DNA from 2 places in the Geobacillus sp. FSL K6-3411 genome. Region 1 is predicted to be linked to the other one. Evidence: riboswitches for the same ligand, from Rfam matches in the RefSeq annotation. Region 1 holds a riboswitch; the other holds the start of a gene.
What was found. Region 1 has a riboswitch for cobalamin ahead of NSQ22_RS04790 (ribonucleoside-diphosphate reductase subunit alpha). Riboswitches for the same ligand answer to the same signal wherever they lie in the genome.

Region 1 (7,335 bases):
CAGATGATTGACATCACAGCGATCACGGTCAAGATGGATTTAAACACAAACCATAATCGTTTCATTGGCGTGCCTCCAGCCGATAGCCGAGTCCACGAATCGTGCGGATGAAAAAGGGAGCGTTCGGCTGAGCGAACCGTTCACGCAGCCGCTTGATATGAACATCAACGGTTCGCTCATCTCCTTCATAATCGTAACCCCAAATCTGTTCAATCAATTCGTCGCGCGTGAACGTTTTACCGGGATAGCTGGCCAGTTGAAAAAGCAGTTCGAATTCTTTTGGTGGCAAAGGGACTTCCACGTCTCCCAAACGGCATTCGTACGTCTTGCGGTTTAACGACAAATGGCCAATTTGCACGATTTGCGAGGTGGCGATACGATACCGTTTAAGCAATGCTTTGACACGGGCGACAAGTTCAAGGGGGTCAAACGGTTTGACGAGATAGTCGTCTGCCCCAAGAGAAAATCCTTTCACTTTTTCCCTCGTTTCCCCTTTAGCGGTCAACATCAGAATGGGAACATCGTCATAGTCGCGCAGTTCACGGCATAGTTCCCACCCATCCATTTCCGGCATCATAATATCCATAATGACCAAATCTACTTTCGTCGTTTCTAGCACGTCAAGTGCTTCTTTTCCATTAGCTGCTTCGTGGATTGTCAATCCTTCCAAACTTAAAAAATGGCTGACGAGTTCGCGGATATGTGCATCATCATCGACAACTAAAATTCGGGCCATTGTCATCTTCCCTCCACGCGTTCTCTTTTCCATTGTGCCGTTTTCGTTCGTCCCCGTCAATGTAGCGGGCGTATTGCTCGCCATTCATCGCTATTCGTCCGATGTTTTCGTTCGTTTCCGTTAATGTAGCAGCCCATCTGTTCCTTATTTTCATCCTGACGTCAGATCGTGAATGAATCTGTTTGTTGGTTTTGGCTGTTCGGGGGATAAGTGTCAGACATCCCCCATGATTATGCGCGGCGCATATAGACACGAACCGTGATCGGGGCAAAAATCGCGACAATCGCTCCTGCGCCGATTAAAGAAATAATAAAATCAGTGCCAATCGTGCCATGGTTCGTTAGTTCGCGAACGGCCGTGATCATATGGGAAAGGGGATTGGCTTTGGCAATCCATTGCAGCCAGTCAGGCATTGTCTTGACTGGCACGAACGCATTTGAAAGAAACATAAGCGGAAACAGCGCCAACATGGAAATTCCTTGTACGCTAGCTGCATTGCGGGCAATGACGCCGAAGAAGGCAAATATCCAGCTGACAGCCCACGTGCACCCGATGGAGAACACGATGGCAAGCGCCACACTGGCGACACCTCCTTCCGGACGATAGCCGATGAGAAATCCGATGGTAAACGTCAGCACAGCGGCAATGACATAGCGAACGACATCGGCTAATAACGCCCCTGCCAACGGCGCGATGCGGGCGATCGGCAATGATTTAAAGCGGTCGAACACACCTTTGTCCATATCATCCCGAAGTTGGACTCCTGAAGCGACAGAGGCGCCGATCAATGTTTGGATGAGAATGCCGGGAATAATCATTGGCAGGTAGTTGTCCACATTTCCGGCGATGGCTCCACCAAAGATATAAGTAAACATCAACGTGAAAATGATCGGCTGGAAAGTGACGTCAAATAGTTGTTCCGGCGTACGCCGTACCTTCAGCAAACCGCGGTAGGCCATTGTAAACGAGTTTCGCACCGCTTGGGAAATGCTCGTACGGCTGTTCAGTTGGCGAGTGTTCATTCTATCGAACCTCCCTTAGAACGCTGAATTCTTCTTCATCTTTTTTCGTTCCATGGCCGGTAATGGCTAAAAAGACTTCATCAAGGGTTGGTTTTTGGACGTTGACCTCGGCTAAGCGGATCCCCTCTTGCCGCAAAGCGACAAGCACGTCCGTCACTTGATCCGGATCGGCCATTGACGCCGTGATGTTCCCGGTTTCTGCAGATATGCTTGACCGGATACGGAGAACGTGTTCAATGATGCGTTTGGCCGCTTCGATCTTTTCCGGTTGTTGCAATTTGACTTGCAATGACGACTGGCCGACAGATGTTTTGAGTTCATCGGGGGTCCCTTCGGCGACAACACGGCCGTGATTAATCACGGCGATGCGGTCCGCCAATTCATCCGCTTCTTGCAAGTATTGGGTCGTCAACAGCACGGTTGATCCCATGCGGACTAAGCGGCGGATCGTTTCCCACATTTGATTACGTGTGATCGGATCGAGACCCGTGGTCGGCTCATCAAGAAAAATGAGCGGCGGCTGGGCGATCAGGCTGGCGGCGAGATCGAGGCGCCGACGCATGCCGCCCGAGAAATGTTTTAACGGGCGTTTGGCCGCTTCTGTCAAGCCGAATTCCTCCAATAATTCACTTGTTTTCCGTCGCGCCTCTGCTCGGCTCAGTCCGAGAAGTCTACAAAAGATCATCAAATTTTCTACAGCGCTGAGCGTTTCGTCAACGGACGCATATTGGCCGGTGACACCGATCAACTGTCGGACAATTTGAGGTTGCTTGACAACATCGTACCCAAAAATTTGGGCCGAACCGCCATCCGGGCGCAACAAGGTCGCCAACATTCGAATGGTTGTTGTCTTGCCGGCGCCATTGGGTCCAAGCACTCCATAGATCGTGCCGGTACGTACACGCAACTCGAGGCCATCTACGGCCCGATGGTCGCCAAAAACTTTTACCAATCCGTGCGCTTCCACTGCCCACTCTTGATGCTCGGAAGCGGAGCGGTGTTTGTGTCCCATTTTTGTGTCCTCCTCTTTACAATGATTTGTACATGGCAAATCGTAGCACGCTATTATGAACAGAATGTGAACAAGGAACAATTTTTTGATTTACCCACTCTTGCAATTTTCCCGGTTTTGGTATATGCTTGTTCCAGTAACATGATAAATACTATATATCGTTGTGTTTGTTTGCTTTAACAACTACATATGGTGATTGCAAGCAATGGTGTCCATCAGGACTTAATAGGGAATCCGGTGCGAATCCGGAACTGCCCCCGCAACTGTATGTGCGGACGAAATGGGATGGCCACTGGCGGTGAAAGCTTGCACGGCACGCCGCTGGGAAGGACCCAAAGTAGGACGATGCACGAGTCAGGAGACCTGCCTTGCTTGGAAGTTTCATGTTCTTCGGGGTGTGAGAAGATGAAACGATAGGGAAATAGAAAAAGGAATCGTATGCCTTTTTCTGTCTGTCGTTTCATCCGCTCGTTCACCCGAGCGGATTTTTTTATTGAAGGAGAGGGAAAACGAATGACAGCGGTCACGAAATCCATTGTTGTTGATGATCAAGGAAAAGAGAAGTCGCTTTCGCGCAGAGAGTTTGCCGCGTTAATTGAGCAGGCGACGGCAGGCTTTGTCCGTTTGTCGCTTGAGGAATATGAAGAGCGTGTATGGCAGCTTCTCAGTCGAAAAGAGTTCGTCACCGTTGATCAACTGTATCAAACCGCTATTTTAGAAGGGTTGTCGTACATTAGTGAAGAGGAGCCGGAATGGACGTTTGTGTGCGCGCGGTTGTATTTGCGGATGATGTACCGCGAGGCGGCACGGCAGCGCGGGTACGATGCGCGCGAGCGGTATGGTGATTTTTATTCATTAATCGTTTCTTTGACAGAACAAGGGGTGTACAGCCCGCTATTGCTTGAGCGTTATACAAAAGAAGAGATCGAGACGGCTGGCTCATTTCTTGATCCAGACAAAGACTTGTTGTTTACGTATATCGGGTTGCGCACGCTCGCTGACCGTTATTTGGCCCGCGATTATGAGCGGCGGCTGTACGAACTGCCACAAGAACGGTTTCTCATCATTGCTATGACCTTGATGGTGAACGAACCGCCTAAGCGGCGCCTCGAGTTGGTGAAGGAAGCGTATTGGGCGTTAAGCAACCTATATATGACGGTGGCCACGCCGACACTTGCCAATGCCGGGAAGTCATACGGTCAGTTGTCAAGCTGCTTTGTCGACACGGTGGATGACAGCTTGCAGGCGATTTACGACAGCAACACTGACATTGCCAATTTATCGAAGTCAGGCGGCGGCATCGGTGTCTATCTTGGCAAAATCCGTTCGCGCGGCAGCGACATCAGAGGATTTAAAGGTGTTTCGTCAGGCGTCATTCCGTGGATGAAACAGCTGAACAATACGGCGGTGAGCGTTGATCAGTTAGGGCAACGCAAAGGGGCGATTTCCGTCTATTTAGATGTGTGGCATAAAGACATTTTTGCCTTTCTTGATGCACGGCTCAATAACGGCGACGAACGGCTGCGCACGCACGACTTGTTTACCGGTGTTTGCATTCCTGATTTGTTCATGGAACAAGTCGAACAGCGAGGCGACTGGTATTTGTTTGACCCACATGAGGTGCGGAAGGTGATGGGGTTTAGCCTCGAAGACTTTTATGATGAGGAAAAAGGGCGTGGCAGCTTTCGCGAGAAATATTGGCAATGCGTCAATGACTCAAGGCTGTCAAAAGAAAAAGTGCCAGCGATTGAAGTGATGAAAAGCATTATGCGCAGCCAGCTCGAGTCGGGGACGCCGTTTATGTTTTACCGCGATGAAGTCAACCGGCAAAATCCCAACCGCCATCTTGGCATGATCTACTGCAGCAATCTTTGTACGGAAATTGCGCAAAACCAAAGTCCGACGGTGACGAAGCAGCAATATGTGAAAGATGGAACGATCATCATCGAAAAAATACCGGGCGATTTTGTCGTCTGCAATTTATCGTCAATCAATTTGGCGCGCGCCGTCACCGATGGAGTGTTCGAACGTTTGATTCCGATTCAACTGCGGATGCTTGATAATGTCATTGATTTGAACAACATTCCTGTGCTGCAAGCAAGCTTGACGAACAAAAAATACCGTGCTGTCGGTCTCGGTACATTTGGCTGGCATCATCTGTTGGCGTTAAAAGGGATTCGCTGGGAGTCAGAGGAAGCCGTCCGCTACACTGATGAGCTGTATGAAACGATTGCTTATTTGGCGATACAAGCTAGCATGGAGCTGGCGAAAGAAAAAGGGAGCTACCCGGGGTTTTCAGGGTCAGATTGGCAAACGGGTGCTTATTTTGAGCGGCGTGGCTACAAAAACCACGGCGAACGGGATTGGGATCGGTTGAAGAGAGAGGTGGCACGCTACGGGATGCGCAACGGCTATCTCATGGCGGTCGCCCCAAACGCATCGACATCGATCATCGCTGGCAGCACGGCGAGCATTGACCCGATTTTTCGAAAAGTGTATGCCGAGGAAAAGAAAGATTATAAGATTCCTGTTACGGTGCCGGATTTAAACGAACAGACGACATGGTATTACAAATCAGCGTATTATATTGACCAGCGTTGGAGCATTAGACAAAACGCTGCCCGTCAGCGCCATATCGATCAAGCAATCTCGTTTAACTTCTACGTCATGAATACGATTAAGGCGAAAGAATTGTTGGAGTTGCATTTGACGGCGTGGAAGTCGGGGCTGAAAACGACGTATTATGTCCGCTCAACGTCAGGGACGATGGAAGAATGTGATGCTTGTGCGAGCTGACCGCGGACAACGCCATGCTATTTGTCGGATCGGGTTTCTTATGTTAGAAGAGATGTCCGGTGAGTGGGTTGCCTAGGAATACGATGACACGAGGGGGAATCGACGATGAACTTAACGAAACGACCGATTATGGATCCAGAAGCGCCAAACCGCTCAACAGGCATGATCAATGGACGCTGCTCGAATGTGTTGAACTGGGACGATATCGCCTACCCTTGGGCGTATGCGAAATATAAGCGGATGCTCGCCAACTTTTGGACGCCGTTTGAAATCAATATGGCGCAAGATGTGAAGCAGTTTCCGCAGCTAACCGCACGCGAGCAGGATGCATTTTTAAAAATCATCGGGCTCTTGGCGCTCCTTGACAGCATCCAAACCGATTACGCAGGACGTGTTGCCGATTACATCACCGACCCGAGCATTAATGCGTTGATGATTATGCTCGCCCAGCAAGAGGTGATTCACAATCACTCGTATTCGTACGTGCTCTCAAGTCTTGTACCAAAAGCGAAGCAAGATGAAGTGTTTGATTTTTGGCGGAATGAACCGACGTTGCGCAAGCGAAACGACTTTGTGACGAACGGCTACAAGGCGTTTGCCGAAAAGCCGAACGTCGAGAACTTGCTTCGGTCGATCGTTTTTGACGTGATTTTGGAAGGGCTGTTTTTCTACTCAGGATTCGCTTTCTTTTACAATCTCGCCCGCCAGCAAAAAATGGTGGCGACAAGCACGATGATCAATTACATTAATCGTGACGAGCACATTCATGTTGACTTGTTTGCGAAAATTTTCAAGGAAGTGCTGAATGAATATCCAGAGTATCGGACGCCCGAGTTGGCTGATTTTGCCCGCAGTACGTTTATGAAAGCGGCCGAGCTGGAAATCGAATGGGCTGGGGAAATCATCGGAAATGACATTGATGGCATCGACTTGGCGGATTTGGAAGCGTATATTAAGTTTTACGCCAACGTCCGCGCCCATCAGCTTGGGTTCGACCGTCCGTTTGACGGCTACCGGACAAACCCGCTCCGCTGGATTAAGGCGTATGAAGAAGTCGACCTTGGCAAGTCCGACTTTTTTGAACAAAAACCGCGCCAATATACGAAAGTGCAAGTGGATAACGGATTTGATGAATTATAATGAGGAAAGCCACGTTTGACGATGGTCAGGCGTGGCTTTTTTGTCAGACAAGGCCGTTCGTCTCTCTTTTGATTGATCGTCTTTCGTGATATGATGGCGGCAAACAAGAGAAACGGCGCTCCGTCGTGGACGTGTCCTGCGGTTTTTCATAGATGGCAGGACATCGCTGAAAGGGGACGAGCTGCTCGGCAAGATGGTGTCATTTTTCATGCTGGACGGTTTTCACGGTGGGGAAGTTGAGTTCAATACGCAAACAAGTACATGTTTACTCGAGCCGGTCAAACCGATCATTCACTTCTGTATGAAACAGTAGCCTTTTGGCTCGAGACTGTCGGCGGTTTCTTGGATTCCGGCCCGCAGCTGATTGCGCAGATCGTCAGTTTGGCCACGGATATTGCCGAGAAAATAACTTCAGCGCCTACCATCTCTTTCACGACCGTATCGCACTCCATACTAGTTCCTCTTCTTCTGTTTTGATTATACAATGAGAATGGGAAAAAATGATATTGCTTTTGTCGAATGGAGGAGCTGCTTGGTGTATTCCTAATGCTTCCATGTGTCATAGTATCATGAGAAAAAAGCATATCCCTTGCTGTTGAAATAGGGGAGGGGAGATAGATGGAAGAAAT
Region 2 (7,335 bases), 1.4 Mb from region 1:
GGCTAAACCGACGGCGGCAATCACCTCTTGAACCACGGTTTCATCTTCTGCCGTCCATGTTGGAAACAACCCGTGCTGATGGGCGTAGCGGCCGAGCGCTACTGTTTCTTTCACCGTATAGCCATACGCCGTTTCCACCGCTTGCGGCAGGACGGCGGCCAACTGCGCCCATTGTTTTGCCGACAACTCGGAAAGCAGCCGACCGCTCATGACAATCTCACCGCTCGCAAGCGGAAGCTCCTTGCTGATCAGTTTCAGCAACGTCGTCTTCCCGCTGCCGTTTGGCCCTAAAATGCCAAACAACTCTCCTTTTTTGACGGAAAACGTCACGCCGTCAAGCACTTGTTTCTGTCCATACCGATGCGATACGGCACGCACATCGAGCATCATCATCCCATCTTTCGTTTCGTTTTTCGGAAAAATAGGGCGGCAAACAACGGGGCGCCGATGAGCGATGTAATGACGCCGATCGGCAGCTCGCGCGGCTCAATGACCGTCCGTGCCGCCACATCGGCAAGCACAAGAAACGCCCCGCCGTACAAGAGCGACAGCGGCAAAAGCACCCGATAGTTCGGCCCGCACACAAGCCGAACCATATGTGGAACGACAAGCCCGACAAAGCCGATCGTTCCCGACACCGACACCGCCGCGCCGGTGAGCAGCGCGGCCGCCGTCAAAATGATGATTTTGCGGCGTGTGACATCGACGCCGACGTGAAGCGCCGCCGCCTCGCCGAACGCGAACGCGTTCAGTTCGCGGCCGTTGGCGATGAGTGTTGCCGCACCAACGAGAAAAAACGGCAACAATAGCCCGCTATACTTCCATCCGCGCATCGCCACGCTCCCCATCAGCCAGGAAATGATTTGCCGCAATTCTTCTCCAGTCAAGGCGATCATGAGCGAAATAAAGGCGCTGAAAAAGGCGCCGAAAATAATGCCGGCTAAAATGATCGTCTCGACCGACATTCGCCGTTCAACCATGCGGGTGAACGTCAAGACAGCGGCAAGCGTCACCATGCCGCATAAAATGCTCACGATCGGCAGCGTAAACGTGCCGAGCAGCGGCCATTGCCAGCCGAGAAAAATAACGAGCACCGCCCCGACGGACGCACCGGACGAGACGCCGAGCGTATACGGATCGGCGAGCGCGTTTTTCAACAATCCTTGAAACGCCGCTCCGGCAAGCGCCAAGGAAGCCCCGACCAAAAAGGCAAGCACCACGCGCGGCAGACGGATCGCCATCACAATCGGCACCCAATCCGCCGGAATGTCGGCTGGAAGCGGCATCCCGAACCATTCGGCGGCGAGAATGCCGATAATAGAAGAAAAGGGAATCGACAGCGACCCGGTCGATATCCCTACGAGCAGTGAAAAGACAGCCGCAGCAGCGGCCACAATATATATCCACGTTTTACTTAAACACATCCGGGTAAATGGCTTTGGCAAGTTCCTCGACTCCTTCAACAAGACGCGGACCCGGCCGGCTCACTAGGTCGGTGTTGACATCATACACCCGCTTGTTTTTCACGGCCGGCACGTCCTTCCAAGCGGCGCGCTCAAGCACTTGTTTCGCTCCCCCGTATGTCGTGATGATGACGTCCGGTTTGTATGCGACCGCTTGTTCCTCGGTCACCATCGGCCAGCCTTCTAAGCTGCCGGCAACATTTTTGGCAGAAATCACCTGAAGCATCTCGTCCATAAACGTTCCTTTGCCGGTCGTATACAGTTGCGGCGGCGGCGACACTTCAATCCAGACATTCGCCTGCTTGTCGTCTGGAATTTGTTTTGCTTTTTCTTTGATTTGCGTCAATTTCTCCTTCATGCCGTGAATGATTTGTTCCGCTTTGTCCGCTGTCCCCGTCGCTTTGCCGATGAGTTCAATCGACGCATACACCTCGTTAAACGACGCGGCGTTATGGACAACGAGCACGGTGATGCCGGCGTCTTTCAATTGCTGCAGGCCGTCCTTTGAGTTATGGGCGCTTGACGCATGGGCGAGAACAAGATCCGGTTTCAAGGAAATAATTTTCTCGACGTTAAATTCCATGCTGCCGACTTTCGTTTTCGTTTTGACGTCGTCTGGATAATTGTCAAAATCGCTGACACCGACAATTTTCTCACCAAGCCCCAACGCGTAGGCAATTTCCGTATTGCTTGGAATAAGTGAAACGATTTTTTGCGGTTCTGCTTTGATCGTTACCTCTTCCCCCAGCCCGTCTTTCACCGTCACCGGAAACGCCGCTTGTTCCGTTTTCGGCTCTTCTTTTTTCGCTGGCTGGGCGTTGCTATTGGTCCCACCACTGCAGCCGACCAGCACGGCGGCCAGAAGGAATAGAGCAACCAACGCCGCCGTCCATTTCCAACGCTTCATCAGTTCGTTCCCCCTTTCGCTATGTAAAAATAAAAACGCCCATTCCGTCTAAATCTGGGAATGAGCGCGAAACAGACCGCCAATGGGCACAACCATGCCCTGTACGACTGTTTCCGCGTCTCACCCCCCGAAGATTCGGAAACTGCGGCAAGCAAGGCAGGTCTACTGGCTCATGCTTCATCCTACTCTGAAGCCTTCCCGTACGGAAAACAGCGCAAGCCATCTATCCGTACAGTGGCGATTTCATTTCGTCCGCATTGACAGTTGCGGGGACAGCTCCGGATTCCCACCGGATTCCCTATTAAGCCTTTTCGGCACCTTGCTGCGAGTTGATGAATTTGTCGGATATGGACATTTTTTATATTAAAGCAAGGTTTAACATTTGACAACTATGAATTTATGGTGGCTGACGGCAGGCTATCAGCGGCCCTCTCCCCCAGACGGCTCAGCTTCCTTCACCATGTTTCACGCGGAATACAGCACCCGTTCATCGTATTCAATGCCCGCAATTTATCTAGGCACATCACGCACCACCAACAGAGGGTGCGTTAATCGAAATGAACTTCGTCATATTTTGAAAAAAAATAAGGAAAGGTGCCCCTTCTCCGGAGCGCGCCCTTTCCTTGTACAAAATTTATCTCATCACTGTTGAATATATTTGTCAAACACAAACCCGAAATCTTTCACTGTATAGTTCTTTTTCGCTTCAGTAAGCCATTGAAACGCATACTCATTGATCGCCTTAAAATCGGCCGCAACGTTGGTGCCGTCGCCACGCATGTTGGCAAACAGGTTGGCCGCAAGCTCCATACTGCGCTGGGCATAGTCGAATTTCGTTTCGTTTTCCTCACAAATCGTGGCAATGGCCAATAGCGATTTATACAAATCTTTCAATTCCTCGATATGTTTTTTATGAACATCGATCGAGTAGGAGTGCGATCCGATTTTAAATTTGATTTCCGCATCCAAATCGACCGTCCCAGCCGTCTCGAGCGACACATCGGAAATCGGATATTTATAGTAATCATAGCGGCGCAGCGTCCGCTTTTTGCTTGTGGCGCTCGTGCCGTCTAGATGAATGAGTGCAAGGTTGGTGAAACAATACTCATCTGATTTGGATTTAATAAGAAAGTAAATTTTTTCTCCGTCTTCATGCATCACATAATCATCAGCATCGACTTTGTCGTAATCTTTCGGTTGAATGACCGAGCCGATGTCGCTCAGCCCAAGCACATCAGCGGCGACTTTTCCAAACATCCCGATTCTCCTCTCCGGTTTTCCTAGTTTTCAATTGACACCTCTGTTTCCGCATGCTGCACATTGTCTTGCCAAATGAGAGCTGGATGGACGTGTGCGCGGCTTTCCGCCATCGTCAGACAAACAAAAGATAGCTATCGTCTAATGCCTTCCATCTAATATTACGTGCACAAAGGAGAAAAGTTTCATTCCCGTAAAAAACAATCACCCACAACTTAGCACTCGTAAATGCGGAAAGGGGCGATCACGCCATAAAGGCCTCTCTCCGCATGCCAACAGCCGTTTCCGTTGATCACCCAAAACGGAGTGAACCGACGGTTTCGTCCTCAACTGCTCGGCAGCCGTCACATTTTCCTTGCCATCCGCAACACTTTTTGCTTGTTTTAGTCTTCAAAAAAGAGGCTGTATCGGCCTCTCTCCTTACTTCCGTTCAGCGGGAACAGAAAAACCTTCTTTGTTGAGAATAAACAATTGTTATCTCAAGGGCGATCTTGCCATGCGAATGTACGTATGGCGTTTGCCGCGAATAGCGATGGAATATGCCATAATGTTCTCTGGAACGGCGATGCCATGATAGCCAGCGTCGCCGATATGGTGCATATCCGCTCCGGCCATTTTGCTCGCAAGCGCGATTTGGCGAATCGTATGCTCATCCGCTCCTTCCTGACTTGTGCCAATCGTCAGCATGACAAGCGCTCCATGTTCATGCGCCACCCGAACAAGCTTCTCCGTTTTGTCTAATGTTACCCCTGGCACGGTTCCTGGAGCTGGCATCAAAACGATGTCAGCGCCAGCGCGAATAAATCGCACCACCACTTTTTCCGATACGATACCGCTTCCCGCTTCGTCGGCAACGCCTGCTGCGTGCATTTTCCCGGCAATAATTAGAGCGTCTTCGCCTAAAACAGCCCGCGCCGTTTCGATGGCTTTCACAATCTCATCATTCGTCACGCCTGTTTTCGGGTTTCCGGTCAGACAAATAAAGTCAACTCCTAACCGCTTCGCTTGTTGCAGTGACTCTGCCGTTGCCATTCTCCCTTTTGGCAATGACGCCAACGCCTCGAGCTGCTTCGCGTTCGGGTCAACAGGTTCCAAATTGACGCCAACCGGGCGCCCTGTCAACTGTTTTAACCGCTCCACCATATGATCGGGCTCATTCACGTCCAAACCGTTCACAACTGGACGGAACACATCGAACCAATTCAATAACAGCAAATCCGCCCCAAACGCCGCCGCCAGTTCGGCGTTGGTGATCGCTGGATAAAGCGGCGCAAATTCTCCGATGACTTCGGCAACGATCACTCTACCTTCTGACGCCTGAATCGCTTGTTTCAACTGCTTCCCTTCCATCTTGCGGAAATCGGAGGCGCTGCAATCTAACAATCGTTTCATAAGCGCTCTTCCTTCCTAACGTTCGCATACAAGAACGATCTGTCCATTTCACTTTTGATTATTTTCTCATCGCATTGGCTAAAAATTCGACATCCGTGCCAATGATCACTTGCAAATCCGTTTGGTTGAGACGAAGCACCCCTTTCGCCCCTAAGCGCTTCAATTCAGCTTCGTTGACTTTTGACATGTCTTTTACTTTTAAGCGCAAGCGTGTGACACAATTATCAATTTGTGTGAGGTTTTCTTTTCCTCCCAATGCCTCTATATATTTTACCGCTAGCTCTTCATATTTTACGCCCGACTGCGCCGCTTTGCTGTCGGTAAACTCTCCCCTCTACGTCATCTTCACGTCCCGGCGTTTTTAAATTGAGCTTCGTAATCAGGAAATAGAAAACAACGAAATAGATCACAGCATAGATGAGTCCTTGAACAATTAATAAATACGGTTTTTGTGCAATTCCATAGTTTAAGAAAAAGTCAATCGCACCGGCCGAGAACGTAAACCCGTGATGAATATCAAATGCCGTCGCCACCGCCAGCGATAAGCCGGTTAACACGGCATGAACGACATACAAGAGCGGCGATAAAAACATAAACAAAAATTCGATCGGCTCTGTAATACCGGTTAAAAACGATGTCAACGCTACGCCAAGGAGCGCACCGGCAATCGCTTTGCGCCGTTCCTTCTTCGCCGCGATGATCATCGCCAATGCCGCCGCCGGGAGACCGAACATCATGACCGGGAAGAAGCCAGCCATAAAAATCCCTGCATCCGGGTCACCGGCAAAAAATCGGCTTAAATCACCGGTTTTACCGTCATACTCACCAAACACAAACCAGACGAAACTGTTTAACACATGGTGCAGCCCAACAGGAATGAGCAACCGGTTTAAGAACCCAAAAATCCCAACGCCAACAGCCCCGGCGCCCACGATCCAATGACCGATCGCATTAATGCCGTCTTGAATCGGCGGCCAAATGTATCCGAAAACGAGAGCAAGCACGATCATAACAAGCGATGTTACGATCGGCACAAACCGCCGGCCACCGAAAAAACCGAGCCAGTCCGGCAACTTGATATCATGATAACGATTGTATAAAAGCCCGGCGATCACCCCGGAGATGATACCGCCTAATACAGACATATTGATGTCTTCATCAATCGCGGCTGCGCCTTTCGTCAAAACAAAATAGCCGATCGCCCCAGCGAGCGCGGCAGCACCATTGCCATCTTTTAAAAGCCGATGGCGACACCAATGGCGAAAATCAACGCCAAGTTGGAAAACACCGCATCACCCGCAGCAGCGATAAATGGAATATCTAATAAGTCGTCTTGACCAAGCCGGAGCAACAGTCCAGCCGCCGGCAAAACGGCAATCGGCAGCATAAACGCCTTTCCTAGACGCTGTAAAAATCCTAACATAAACATTCCCCCTTTTTATTTTCTTCGTTCCATTTCAACGATGAATTTGTATCGGTCACCGCGATACACTGATTTCACAACTTCCAGTGGCCGTCCGTCGGTAAGGTATGTGCGGCGTTCGAGCAACAGCACCGGAGCTCCTTCTTTCACTTGCAAGTGTTCGGCTTCCAGCTTACGGGCGACGGACGCTTCAATCACTTGAACGGCAGTGCCGATGGCTAATCCAACTTCCTTTTCCATAAATTCATACACGGAACCGTTTACAATCTCGCGCGTCAAATGAGGCGCCAATGCGCACGGAATATAGAGCGTCTCGAGCGCCATCGGCGAGCCGTCGGCTAAGCGGAGACGGCGAATTTCGTAAAGGGCGTCCCCTTCCTTAACAGCGAGCCATTCGGCCAGTTTCTTTGAAGCCGGCACCGTTTCAAAGCCAAGAACAACGGTGTCCGGCTCCATGCCACGCGCCCGCATATCTTCGGAAAAGCTCGTCAGTCCTTTAAGCGGCTGCTCAATTTTTTTCGCTGCGACAAACGTACCTTTTCCACGCCGGCGAACAAGGTAGCCGTCGTTGACCAAATTGTTGACCGCCTGCCGAACGGTCATCCGGCTAATATCGTACATTTCCGCCAACTCACGCTCAGACGGAATCATCTCCCCTGGCTGCCACTCTCCTTTTTCAATTTTCTCCTTCATATATTGCTCAAGCTGGTAATAAATTGGAACAGGAGATTGTTTATCAATCACGGGATTCCACCTGCCGCTGTTCGTTTGGAATAAGTGACAGCGCCTCTTGGTCGGCGATGATCGTGACATCCGGATGGAGATGAAGCGCCGAAGCCGGCAGCTCAGGTGAAACGATCCCTTCGAACAGCCGGGCGAGCGCCGAAGCTTTT

Region 2: another riboswitch for cobalamin. It lies ahead of NSQ22_RS11975 (ABC transporter substrate-binding protein); the one in region 1 lies ahead of NSQ22_RS04790 (ribonucleoside-diphosphate reductase subunit alpha).

Annotation. Positions count from the first base shown of each region.
Region 1 covers NZ_CP150187.1:933,933-941,267, forward strand. Annotated here, with positions in the region: gene NSQ22_RS04765 (HAMP domain-containing sensor histidine kinase) at 1-65, opposite strand, end outside; gene NSQ22_RS04770 (response regulator transcription factor) at 62-736, opposite strand; gene NSQ22_RS04775 (hypothetical protein) at 711-890, opposite strand; gene NSQ22_RS04780 (ABC transporter permease) at 967-1,758, opposite strand; gene NSQ22_RS04785 (ATP-binding cassette domain-containing protein) at 1,760-2,770, opposite strand; cobalamin riboswitch at 2,960-3,156, shown strand; gene NSQ22_RS04790 (ribonucleoside-diphosphate reductase subunit alpha) at 3,284-5,566, shown strand; gene NSQ22_RS04795 (ribonucleotide-diphosphate reductase subunit beta) at 5,672-6,706, shown strand; gene NSQ22_RS04800 (tetratricopeptide repeat protein) at 7,325-7,335, shown strand, end outside.
Region 2 covers NZ_CP150187.1:2,357,737-2,365,071, forward strand. Annotated here, with positions in the region: gene NSQ22_RS11965 (adenosylcobinamide amidohydrolase) at 1-393, opposite strand, end outside; gene NSQ22_RS11970 (iron ABC transporter permease) at 390-1,424, opposite strand; gene NSQ22_RS11975 (ABC transporter substrate-binding protein) at 1,411-2,370, opposite strand; cobalamin riboswitch at 2,508-2,707, opposite strand; gene NSQ22_RS11980 (PH domain-containing protein) at 3,013-3,627, opposite strand; gene NSQ22_RS11985 (PEP phosphonomutase) at 4,102-5,019, opposite strand; partial or broken gene nagE (N-acetylglucosamine-specific PTS transporter subunit IIBC) at 5,078-6,442, opposite strand; gene phnF (phosphonate metabolism transcriptional regulator PhnF) at 6,458-7,186, opposite strand; gene nagB (glucosamine-6-phosphate deaminase) at 7,179-7,335, opposite strand, start outside.